Regions from separate parts of the Rhizobium zaerense genome, predicted to be linked through region 1. Evidence: riboswitches for the same ligand, from Rfam matches in the RefSeq annotation. Region 1 holds a riboswitch; the other holds the start of a gene.
The links. A riboswitch is a leader RNA that binds a small molecule or an ion and turns the genes downstream of it on or off. The one in region 1 is predicted to bind thiamine pyrophosphate.
Positions count from the first base shown of each region.

Region 2: linked by a shared signal. The riboswitch ahead of ACS4RR_RS04055 (YkoF family thiamine/hydroxymethylpyrimidine-binding protein) and the one ahead of thiM (hydroxyethylthiazole kinase) in region 1 are both predicted to bind thiamine pyrophosphate.

Region 1 is NZ_JBPWQY020000005.1:270,370-275,925, reverse strand. It holds gene ACS4RR_RS32190 (ABC transporter permease) at 1-500, opposite strand, end outside; gene ACS4RR_RS32185 (ABC transporter substrate-binding protein) at 580-2,106, opposite strand; gene ACS4RR_RS32180 (DUF1349 domain-containing protein) at 2,333-2,917, shown strand; TPP riboswitch at 3,104-3,200, shown strand; gene thiM (hydroxyethylthiazole kinase) at 3,251-4,054, shown strand; gene thiE (thiamine phosphate synthase) at 4,051-4,686, shown strand; gene thiD (bifunctional hydroxymethylpyrimidine kinase/phosphomethylpyrimidine kinase) at 4,683-5,492, shown strand.
Region 2 is NZ_CM132690.1:830,761-836,316, forward strand. It holds gene ACS4RR_RS04040 (ABC transporter substrate-binding protein) at 1-676, opposite strand, end outside; gene ACS4RR_RS04045 (ABC transporter ATP-binding protein) at 745-1,557, opposite strand; gene ACS4RR_RS04050 (ABC transporter permease) at 1,554-2,360, opposite strand; gene ACS4RR_RS04055 (YkoF family thiamine/hydroxymethylpyrimidine-binding protein) at 2,404-3,036, opposite strand; TPP riboswitch at 3,027-3,140, opposite strand; gene ACS4RR_RS04060 (NADPH-dependent FMN reductase) at 3,385-3,981, opposite strand; gene soxR (redox-sensitive transcriptional activator SoxR) at 4,065-4,529, shown strand; gene ACS4RR_RS04070 (SDR family NAD(P)-dependent oxidoreductase) at 4,650-5,420, shown strand; gene ACS4RR_RS04075 (ArsR/SmtB family transcription factor) at 5,524-5,556, shown strand, end outside.

The DNA.
Region 1 (5,556 bases):
TAACCCGAGACCGGGAAGAGGTTCAGCCTGACGGCGAAGGACTGCATCAGGATCAGGCCGAGCCAGAAGCTTGGAATGCTGGCGGCAAACATCGCGAGCGTCGTTGCCGCCTGATCGATGAAGGAACCGCGCCGATAGGCGGCATAGATGCCGATCGGCAGGGCGATGATGCTGGCGATTGCGAGCGAAAACAAAGTCAGGAAGAAGGTCGGCTCGGCGCGGTCGAGCAAGGCCGAGGTGACGGGCATGTTGAGGAAGATCGACTGGCCGAGATCACCTCTCAGCATCTGGCCGATATAATAGACATATTGCAGGCCGAGCGACTGATCGAGGCCGAGCCGGGACCTGAGGTCGGCAATATCCTGCGGCGTCGCATCCGGCCCGAGCATGACGGCGGCCGGATCTCCCGGTGTCACACGCACGATGACGAAGACGATCGTGACGACGAGAAACATCACGACGATCATGCCGAACAGGCGCTGGAGGATGTAGCGTATCATGAACGTCTGGCAAACCCTTGCAGATGCTGCAAAAAGAAGACTGATACCGGCCACGACGGGCCGGTATCGCTGGCGATGTTTACTTCTTGATCGAAGCATTCCAGAAATACGGCCACGGAGCCGGATCGACGCCTTCGAGCTTGGTCGATTCCGCCGAAACCGCGTTGAAGTCGCCGATCTTCATGAAGGGTGCATCGGCATAGATCACCTTCTGGACATCGGCCCAGAGCGCCACGCGCTTCTTCGGATCGACTTCCGATGTAAAGGCATCGACGGCGGCCTTGCGGGCCGGCGTATCCCACCAGCCCGGCGAACTGGTCGAGAGCGAGCCGATCAGCGCCGGCTCCGGCAGGAAGGGGCTATGGGTGATGTAGATATCCCAGAGCTTCGGATCGGTGCGCCGCTGCGTCAGCGTCGCCCAATCCACAACCTGCATATCGACGGTGAAGCCGGCAAGCTTCAGATATTCGGCGGCGACCTGCGCCATCTTGTAATGGAATTCGTACTGGCGGCTGGTCAGGATGCGGATCGGCTCGCCATTATAGCCGGCCTTCTTGGCGGCGGCCGCCGCCCCTTCCGGATCGGCGACATTATAAGCGCCTTCGACGCCGGCATCGGTCGACCAGGCAAAGGTCTTCGGATAGATCGCGCCGTCGAGCGCATAGAAATCCTTGCTGCCGAAGGCGGCGGCCAGCATGTCTTCCATGCTGAGCGCCTGGCGGATCGCCTTGCGGACCTCGACATTCCCGGCAATACCTTCCTTCGTGTTGAAGACGAAGACCGGATAACCGAAGGGCTTGAGGATGATCGGCTGCGAGGCGGTCGAAGCCTTCAGCTTGTCGTAGGATTCGACGGGGATCGAGTCGACATAATCATACTGGCCGGAAACAGCGGCTTCGACGCGGGTGTTCGGATCCGGCACCGGCACGAAGCGGATCTCATCGAGATATTGATGACGGGCGCCGCCATAACCATTGCTGTCGCCTTCGCGTGACTTATAGGCATCGAAACGGACGAGCTGGATATACTGGTCGGCCTTGCGCTCCTTCAGCATGTAGGGACCGGTGCCGATGAAGTCCTTCATCGGCTCGTCCTGCTTTTCCGACGGGATGATGATCGCGGCCGAATTGTTGAAGGCAAGCAGCGAGGTCAGCGGCGCATAGGGCTGCTTCAGCGCAATCTTGACGGTCGCCGGATCGACGGCGGTGACGGATTCGATGAAGCCAGCCACCTGCTTGCCGCGCGAAGCGATCTTCATCCAGCGGCCAAGCGAGGCGACGACATCTTCCGAGGTCATATCGGTATTGTCGTGGAACTTGATGCCGGTTCTGAGCTTGATCGTATAGGTTTTGCCGTCGGCGCTGATCTCAGGCAGGCTTTCGGCCAGAAGCGGCGTGACGTTCCAGCTCTTGTCGAAGGTGTAGAGCGTTTCGAAAATGTGCTGCGTGACGATGCCGACCAGATCGGCCGTCGACGACATCGGATCGAGCGTCGGCGGTTCGCCAATCGTCGCGACGTTGATGACGCCACCCTTTTCCTGGGCAAGGAGTGTCGAAGGCAGGGCGACGAGTGCAGTGCCGAGAAGGAATGCGACCAGTCTTTTCATGTGAGAGCTCCCGTTTAGTTCCACAATTATGTAATTCATCTTTTTGTAACAGAATAGGAGATGGATCGATCCTGTCAAGCACGAGCGACGGATTATGCTAGGGCGGATAGCCGGACGCCGGAAAAACACACAATCTTCGGCTGCGCCGGCCTGCACCACGGCCGCGCATTATGCCAAGGTGAGGCGATCGCCCTGCGGTGAGGCTTCAACGGAACGGGAGAACAGGATGAGCATCGACTTCAATGACGGCAAATGGCTGAACGAGCCCGCACACTGGCAGGCGAACGAAGCCGGCCTTACCTTGACCACCGATGAGAAAACCGATTTCTGGCGAGAAACCCATTACGGCTTCACCCGCGACAGCGGCCATTTCCTCGCCTTTCCCACCACCGACGGCTTCACCGCGCAGATCCGCGTCCAGGGCGAATTCCGCACCCTCTACGACCAGGCCGGCCTGATGGTGCGCATCGACGAGAAACGCTGGATGAAAACAGGCGTCGAGTTCACCGACGGCGAAGCCTTCCTCAGCACCGTCGTCACCGACGGCAAATCCGACTGGTCCGTCGCTCAGCCCTTCCGCGAATTGGAAGATTTCCGCATCCGCGTGACGGTCGCCAACGGCGCGATGCGCATCCAGGCTTCACGCGACGGACGCCGCTGGCCGCTACTGCGGTTAGCGCCCCTCCCGGCTGCCGAGCGCTACGAAGTCGGCCCGACCGCCTGCACGCCGGAGCGCAGCGGGCTGAGGGTGCGGTTTTCGGAGTTTTCGATTGGGCCGGCGATTACCACCGATCTTCATGACTTGAGCTAGCGGATTTCGATGTCGTATTCTCGACGGCAATATACGAATCCAGATAGTGGAGTCCAAGAGGCACCCCGGCAGAGATTATCCGCGGGGTGCGCATCTCTTAAAATCGTTCATCGTCATCGCGCGGCGCAGCCGCAGGACTGTCATTTTCGAGATGACATCCGCCCCGTTCTCTGCGAAAAAGGGCGTGATGAGAGACAGGGGCGTTCGTCGACAGACGGGCTGAGAAGCACCCTTCGAACCTGAACCGGATAATGCCGGCGGAGGGAGTCGCTCGGGGCCGCGGCACCGTCCGCATGAACCGCCCCGTGCCCGCCCCCGCCTGAAAGGGGCCATATGCAGACCAGGACCACACCAGGAGCGATGCTGAAGGCGATGCGCGAGAAGCCGCCGCTCGTTCAGTGCATCACCAATTACGTCGCCATGAACATCGCCGCGAATGTCCTGCTTGCATCAGGCGCCTCGCCCGCCATGGTGCATGCCGCGGAAGAAGCCGGCGAATTCGCCGCGATCGCCAGCGCTGTGACAATCAATATCGGCACGCTGTCGACGCAATGGATCGACGGCATGCAGGCGGCTGCGAAGGCGGCGACATCAGCCGGCAAACCCTGGGTGCTCGATCCGGTCGCCCATTATGCCACCGCCTTCCGCCGCAATGCGGTCGCCGAACTGCTGGCGCTGCGCCCAACCATCATCCGCGGCAACGCGTCCGAGATCATCGCGCTTGCCGGCGGAGAAAGCCGCGGCCAGGGGGTCGACAGCCGCGACCCGGTCGAGCAAGCGGAAGGTTCGGCGCGATGGCTTGCCGAGCGGCAGCGGGCGGTCATCGCCGTAACCGGCGCCGTGGATTTCGTCACCGACGGCGAGCGGGCCGTGCGCATCGAAGGCGGATCGGTCCTGATGCCGCAGGTCACGGCACTCGGCTGCTCGCTCACCTGCCTCGTCGGCGCCTTTGCCGCGACGGCACCTCAGGATATCTTCGGCGCGACGGTCGCAGCCCTTGCAACCTTCGCCATCGCCGGCGAGGAGGCCGCCCTTGGGGCGGCCGGCCCCGGCTCCTTCTCCTGGCGCTTCCTCGATGCGCTGGCCGCGCTCGACGCCGAAACGCTGGATGCCCGGGCAAGGATATCAGCCGCATGAAGGCTTTCGACCTTTCGCTCTATCTCGTCCTCGACCCCGATCTCTGCGCCGGGATCGGCATGGTCGAAACAGCGCGCCTTGCCGTTGCCGGCGGCGCCACCATGGTGCAGTTGCGTGACAAAAATGCCGGCACCATCAGGATGATCGAGACCGGCCGCGCCTTGAAACAGGCGCTGGATGGGACGGGCGCGCTTCTCATCGTCAACGATGACGTCGAGGCGGCCATCGCCATCGGCGCCGATGGCCTGCACATCGGCCAGGAGGATATGGATGCGCGCAGAGCGCGGGCCATGGTCGGTGCCGAGATGATCCTTGGCCTGTCGGTCGAGAGCGAGGCGCTTGCGAACGCCGTCGATCCTGGCTTGGTCGACTATACCGGCGTCGGGCCGGTGTTTGCGACACCGACCAAGGCCGATCACAAGCAGCCGATCGGCTTTGACGGCCTTGCAAGGCTGGTCAAGGCCTCGCCGGTGCCATCCGTCGCGATCGGCGGGCTCAAGGTAGATCATGTCGGCCAGGTGTTCGCCGCCGGCGCCCGGGGGCTTGCCGTCGTCTCCGCCATCTGCGGTTCGCCCGACCCCGAAGCGGCCACCCGCCGCATCGCCGCAGAAATTCGAAAGGCCCGCGCATGATCCGCAACGTTCTCTCGATCGCCGGCTCCGATCCCTCCGGCGGCGCCGGCATCCAGGCCGACCTCAAGGCCTTTTCCGCCCGCGGCGTCTACGGCATGGCGGTGCTGACCGCGCTGACGGCGCAGAACACGCAAGGGGTGAGCGGCGTGCATCTGGTGCCGCCGCAATTCGTCGCCGATCAGATCAATGCCGTCTTTGCCGATGTGCGCGTCGATGCCGTCAAGATCGGCATGATCGCCAATGCCGGCATCGCCGACGCCGTTGCCGGTGCGCTGACCGACCACCGCGACATTCCGATCGTCATCGACCCTGTCATGATCGCCAAGGGTGGAGCCGCCCTACTGGCGCCCGAAGCGGTCGACGTCCTGACCCGCCGGCTGCTGCCGCTTGCCACGCTTCTGACCCCGAACCTGCCGGAAGCCGCCGCCCTGCTGCACCAGCCGGTCGCGACAAACCGCGCTGACATGGCGGCGCAGGCCGAGCGCCTGCTGGCGCTTGGCCCGGTCGCGGTGCTGGTCAAGGGCGGCCATCTCGACAGCGACGAGAGCCCTGACGTGCTTGCTACCGCCGCCGGTCTGCACTGGTTCGAAGCCAGGCGCGTGCCGACCAAGAACACCCACGGCACCGGCTGCACGCTGTCCAGCGCGCTGGCGGCCGAGCTTGCCAAGGGCGCTTCGGCGCGGGAGGCCGTCGCCATCGCCAAGGATTACCTCGCCGGCGCGGTCGCGGCTGCCGGCTACCTCACCGTCGGCTCCGGCCATGGACCTGTCCAGCATTTTCATGCACTCTGGAAAGGCGGCGAATAGGCACTCGCTCAACCAAACATGCCGACCGAAACGGCCGGCCATTGGGCGAGCTTTACAAGAGCTG
Region 2 (5,556 bases), on a different replicon from region 1:
AGAGATAGGCGTCGCTGGAGACGATGACCGTCGTCTGCTCGTCGGGAATGCCATAATCGGAATAGTGGAAGCGGCCGATCTTCCGATTTTCCAGTTCGGCGGCGATGCCTTCCCAGGTGTAGATCTCCAGCGTGAAATCGATCGAGCCATTGTCCAGCGCCTCGTAAGCGGAGGTGCCGAGGGTGACGGTCTTGACGTCGCCTTTGCCGCCGTCATTGCGGATCATCGCGGAAATCAGCGCGCTCTCCCAGGTGCCGCCAAAGCCACCATAGGTCTTGCCGTCGAGGTCTTTCGGGCTCTTGATGTCGTCGCGTCCGCCCTTGAAGATCAGGCGTGCGGTTTCCGTCTGGACGACGCCGTAGACCATCTTCACGTCACCGCCGCCAGCGCGTTGCGTGAGGGTTTCGATCTCGCTGCTGATGCCGAAATCGGCAACGCCGTTGGACACCAGCGTTCCGGCGCTGGTATCGGTGAAGGGAAGAATTTCGACATCGAGGCCGGCATCGGCATAGAAGCCCTTCGCCTTGGCGACATAGATGCCGATATGGTTGGTGTTGGGTGTCCAGTCGAGCGCCATGCGGACCTTTGCGGGCGCCGATTGGGCGAAGGCGGTGCGGCCGGCGAGGCTTGCCGCGATGGCGGCGAAGATCGTCTGGCGACGGGTGAGAAGCAGCATGGTGACCTCCTCAGGTCTCTAGAGCATGATGCCGAAAAGTGTGAGCGGTTTTCGGACGACATCATGCTCTAACTCTTTAAATTAGAACAGGATTCAGATTTTAGGCCGACCGGCCCAAAATCATCCTGTTCCAGCGGATGAAGCAGGGTTTGCAGGATTTCGGTTTCGATCGCCTGGGCCGCCGGAGAGCCGAGATCGGCAATGCTTCTCGGACGGGGCAGGGGAACGCGGAATTCGCGGATGATACGCGCCGGACGGGCCGAAAGTACGTAGATCCGGTCGGAGAGGAACACGGCCTCGCGAACGTCGTGGGTGATCAGCAGCGCCGTCCAGCGATGTTCGGTCCACATGCCCTGCAGCCATTCCTGCATCTGCATGCGTGTCAGCGCGTCCAGCGCGCCGAAAGGCTCGTCGAGCAGCAGCATGTCCTGGGTCTGGACGACGGTGCGCAGCAGCGCGGCGCGCTGGCGCATGCCGCCGGACAGTTCGGAGGGGTAGCGATGCTCGAAGCCGGCGAGGCCGAAGCGCTCGAACAGAGGCGCGATGGCGGCGCGGGCCGCGCGGCGGCTCATACCGTGCACCTCAAGGCCGAGTGCCGCATTGTCGATGATCCGGCGCCAAGGCATCAGCGCATCGCGCTGCGGCATGAACGCAAAGGAATGCGGCGCCTGTTCCAGCGGCGTGCCGTTGAAGAGCATAGTGCCGGAATCGGGCCGAAGCGCCTGTGTCAGCAATCGAAGGACCGTCGATTTTCCGGAGCCGGATGGGCCTACGATCGAAACGAACTCGCCGCTCTCGACAGCGAGCGAAATATCGTCCAGCACCTTCATGCCGTCGAAGGACTTCGAGATATTGCTGAGTTCAACCATTCTATCGCTCATCGCCGCCGCTCCCCGGCTGGTTGCCAGGGCATGACGAGGCGCTGGATGATCAGCGTCGCTGCGAAGAGGCAGAGTGTCAGCACGGCGCTGACGATAACGGCGGCGAGCACGAGATCGGGGCGAAAATTGTTCTTGGCATTGAGGATATAGATGCCGAGGCCGCGGGCGGCGCCGGCATATTCGGCAAAGATCGCGCCGACCACGGCATAAGTGATCGAGATCCGCAGACCGGCGAAGAAATAGGGCAGCGAGGAGGGGAGCCGTGCCAGGCAGAAAACGCGCCAGCGGCTCGCCTTCATCGAATTCAGCAATTCGGCGATGTCACGGTCGGTCGATTCATAACCCTGCAGCAAGGCGACGAGCAGTGGGAAGAAGGTGACGAGCGCCACCAGCAGGATCTTCGGCAACAGGCCGAAGCCGAACCAGAGGACGACGAGGGGCGCGATCGCCACCAGCGGCAGGGTCTGGCTGGTGATGAAGATCGGCAGCAATGCCCGGCGCATGAAGGGCATGAAATCCATGAGGATCGAGGCGGCGAAGGCGAAGCCAAGCGACAGGGCGAAACCTCCGAGTGTCGCGCCGAGCGTCGGCCAGGTATTGGCGATCAGCGCCTCGCGGTTCAGCCAGCCCTGGATGACGATGCGCGAGGGCGCCGGCAGGATGGATGGTTTGATGCCGGAAAGATCGACATAGAGTTCCCACGCCGCCAAAAAAACGCAACCGGCAAGCAAGGCGGGTATGCCCCGGTAGAGAGCGGCGCTGAGCGCGGCAAGGCGCGAATCCGATGGGTTTGACAGTGTCATCAGCGTTCGATTTCAAGCTTTCGTCGGGAGCAAATTCAAGGTGCTATAGCGTCCTTTGCGCGTCCGAAAAGACGCGCGGCGCTGTATTGGCCGACACCGTGATGTCGAGGGTCACATGCCCTTCGGGGTCGCCGAAGCGAAAGAAGGCCTCGCGAATGGTGGCGAAGACCGCGCTGGCATCGCCGGAAAGCCTGGTGCAGAAATTTTTGGCGCGGTCGAAAGTGCCGGAGCGCTTCAGGAAGTCGATGCAGCCATAGATCTCGTCCATATGGGTACCGGTGCCCATGACGTAGAGCGAGAATTGCGCAGCGGTCGGCTGTCCGCTCTCCGTGGTGATGTCAACGGCGGCAAGTGCGGCTCTTATGCGCTCGGCAAGCGGCTCCGCCTGACCGGGGGAAGGGTTGACGCCGCAGATGGCGTCGTCGGGCTCGCCGGGGCAGCCGCGTGAAACGGCGGCGGACAGCACGCAATGTTCGCCGGTCCTTGCGGCGGCGACGAAAAGATCGTGCATGGCGGCGAAGAGGATGTCAGGCGGGCCGACCAGCAGTGTGGAGATGTCATCGGTCTCGATGCGCAGCCGGTCGCGATAGGGATCGAGCGCCTTGACGGCATCGAGAATGATGCCGACGAAATTGCCGGACATCGGATAGAGTGACACTTGTGCGCCTGAGAACATCTGAACCTCGCTCCGCTGGCATTACCCAGATCAGCTTTGAAGGGTCCAGAGGCTTGCGCCTCACATCTCAGCCCCGGCGATACGGAGCTCCCCTGTTATTTGCGCGGAAACTATCACCGGGGTTTTCTCCCCGCAACAGCAAAATTGCGAACCCGTCCGCGCGGTCGGAACGAAGCCGAGGTGACGGAAAACACCCGGACGGAGGTCCTGCCCGGGTGTTCCCAATGGTTCCGTACCTGCCGGGAACGGAACCGGAGCTTCCTGCCTCAGGCGGCTGGCGCATAACCCCGAAAATCGGAATCGATTTTCGGAAAGGATCATGCGCAGATTCAAAGTGATAGAGCGCCCTTAGCGCGTCTGAAAAGACACGCGGCGCTCTATTCCGGCATAAGGACGATCGCTACGGGCAGTGACGAGTGCCCGCGTCCACCATTCCAGCCTCGCCATCATCCGATCGAGCAAACGCAGTGCATCGGCGGGATTGTCGAGCCGCCCGTCCGTGTCGAAGCGGTTCCAAGGTGCGGCAAAGCTCACCGAATCGCGGATCGTGACGGCGTGGAGTTCGGCAAAGACGAGCCGCAGCTGTTCGACGGCGCGCAGGCCGCCGGATATGCCGCCATAGGAAACGAAGGCGACCGGCTTGCCCTGCCAGGGCTCGAAGAAGAAATCGATGATCGACTTCAACGAGGCGGTGAAGCTGTGGTTGTATTCCGGCGTGACGATGATGAAGGCGTCGGCCATGCCAAGTCGTCCGGCGAGCCTGTCGATTTCGGGGTGCGTCATGTCACGGTTGGCCGGCAGCGCGAAATCCAATGGGTCGATGATGTCGATATAAAATTGCGGGAAGCGGAGGAGTTCCTGCGTCAGCCATTTGACCAGCCGGTCGCAGATGCGGCCCTCTCTCGTGCTCCCATAGATGACAGCCAGCCTGGTGGGTGTTTGCATGCGTCGCTCCTTGTTGCGATTGGACTTTACGATTGCGGGAGCAAGGGTTATAAAACCTCAACTAATATTGAGGTCAAGAGGCGATGGATACAATTTCTGCAGCGCCGCTCGGCAAGCTCCTGACGGTCGGCGAAGTGGCGGAGCGCAGCGGCTTGGCCGTCTCGGCGCTGCATTTCTACGAGACCAAGGGGCTGATCTCGAGCATCCGCTCCCGCGGCAATCAGCGGCGCTATGGGCGCGACGTGCTTCGCCGGCTCGGCATCATCAAGGTGGCGCAGCGTGTCGGCATTCCGCTTTCGGAAATCCAGGCGGCGTTCACGTCCCTGCCGCAGGGGCGCACGCCGACCGTCGCCGACTGGCAGACGCTGTCGGCGCGTTGGAAGGATGATCTCGACGCGCGAATCAGGCGGCTTAGCCTGCTGCGCGACCGTCTGACCGGCTGCATCGGCTGCGGCTGCCTGTCGATCGAAAGCTGTCCGTTGCGCAATCCCTGCGACCGGCTGGGCAAGGAAGGGCCAGGCGCGCGGCTTCTGGAGGCCGAAAGCTAACCCTCTTCCGCCGGAAGCCTTGCCGGAAAGATGGATGCGCGCCTTTCTTTCGGTCGGCGCGCTCATATGTTAAGGGCGAATGACGCAACCGGCGGCACTGTCCGCGAGGAGGACGGCTTCGTGTTCCATCCCAGACTATTCGAAAATCGCAATGTGGTCGTTACCGGCGCCGGTCGCGGCATCGGCCTTGAGGTGGCCCGGCAGTTCCTGGACTGCGGTGCGAGGGTGATCGTCCATACCGGGCGAAAGCCGGGACGCGACCTGCCGGATTTCCTGCTGACGGCTGAATCGGAAAGACGGGCGCTGCTGCTGCACGCCGATTTCTCCGCGGCCGGCGGGGCAGCGCAATTTGCTGAAGATGCTCTCGCCTTCTTCGACAAGGTCGATGTGCTCGTCAACAATGCCGGCACCATGCTTGGCCGTTTTCCCGCTGCCACACTCACCGACGCAGAATATGAGGCGGTCGTGCGGCTCAACCAAACATCGGTGGTGGCGCTGACGCGGGCGCTGCTGCCGGCATTGAAGACGGCTGAAGCCGCTGCCATCGTCAACACGGTTTCGATTTCGGCGCTGACCGGCGGCAGCCCCGGTTCTTCGATCTATTCGGCCTCGAAAGCCTTCGTTGCGACTTATTCCAAGGCGCTTGCCCGTGAGCTCGCACCGGACGGAATCCGCGTCAATTGCGTGTCGCCAGGAACGATCGAGACGGATTTCCATGAACGGTATTCCTCCCGCGAAAAGCTTGAGCAGACGAGAAAATCCATCCCCCTGCAGCGGCTCGGCACGCCGGAGGACTGCGCTCCCGCCTATCTGTTCCTGGCGGCTCCCTCGCTCTCGGGCTACATCACCGGACAGGTGATCGAAATCAACGGCGGTCAGCTTATCTGCTGATTTGCTTGGACCTTTTTTGGCATTTCATCACTTTTGACCAATTCGCATTTGCGAATATGCTATTGTGCTGATCTACCTCATCGCCTCTCTTCCGAGATCCAGAATGCCGTTGCCCAAACCCGAGCCGGGGATCACC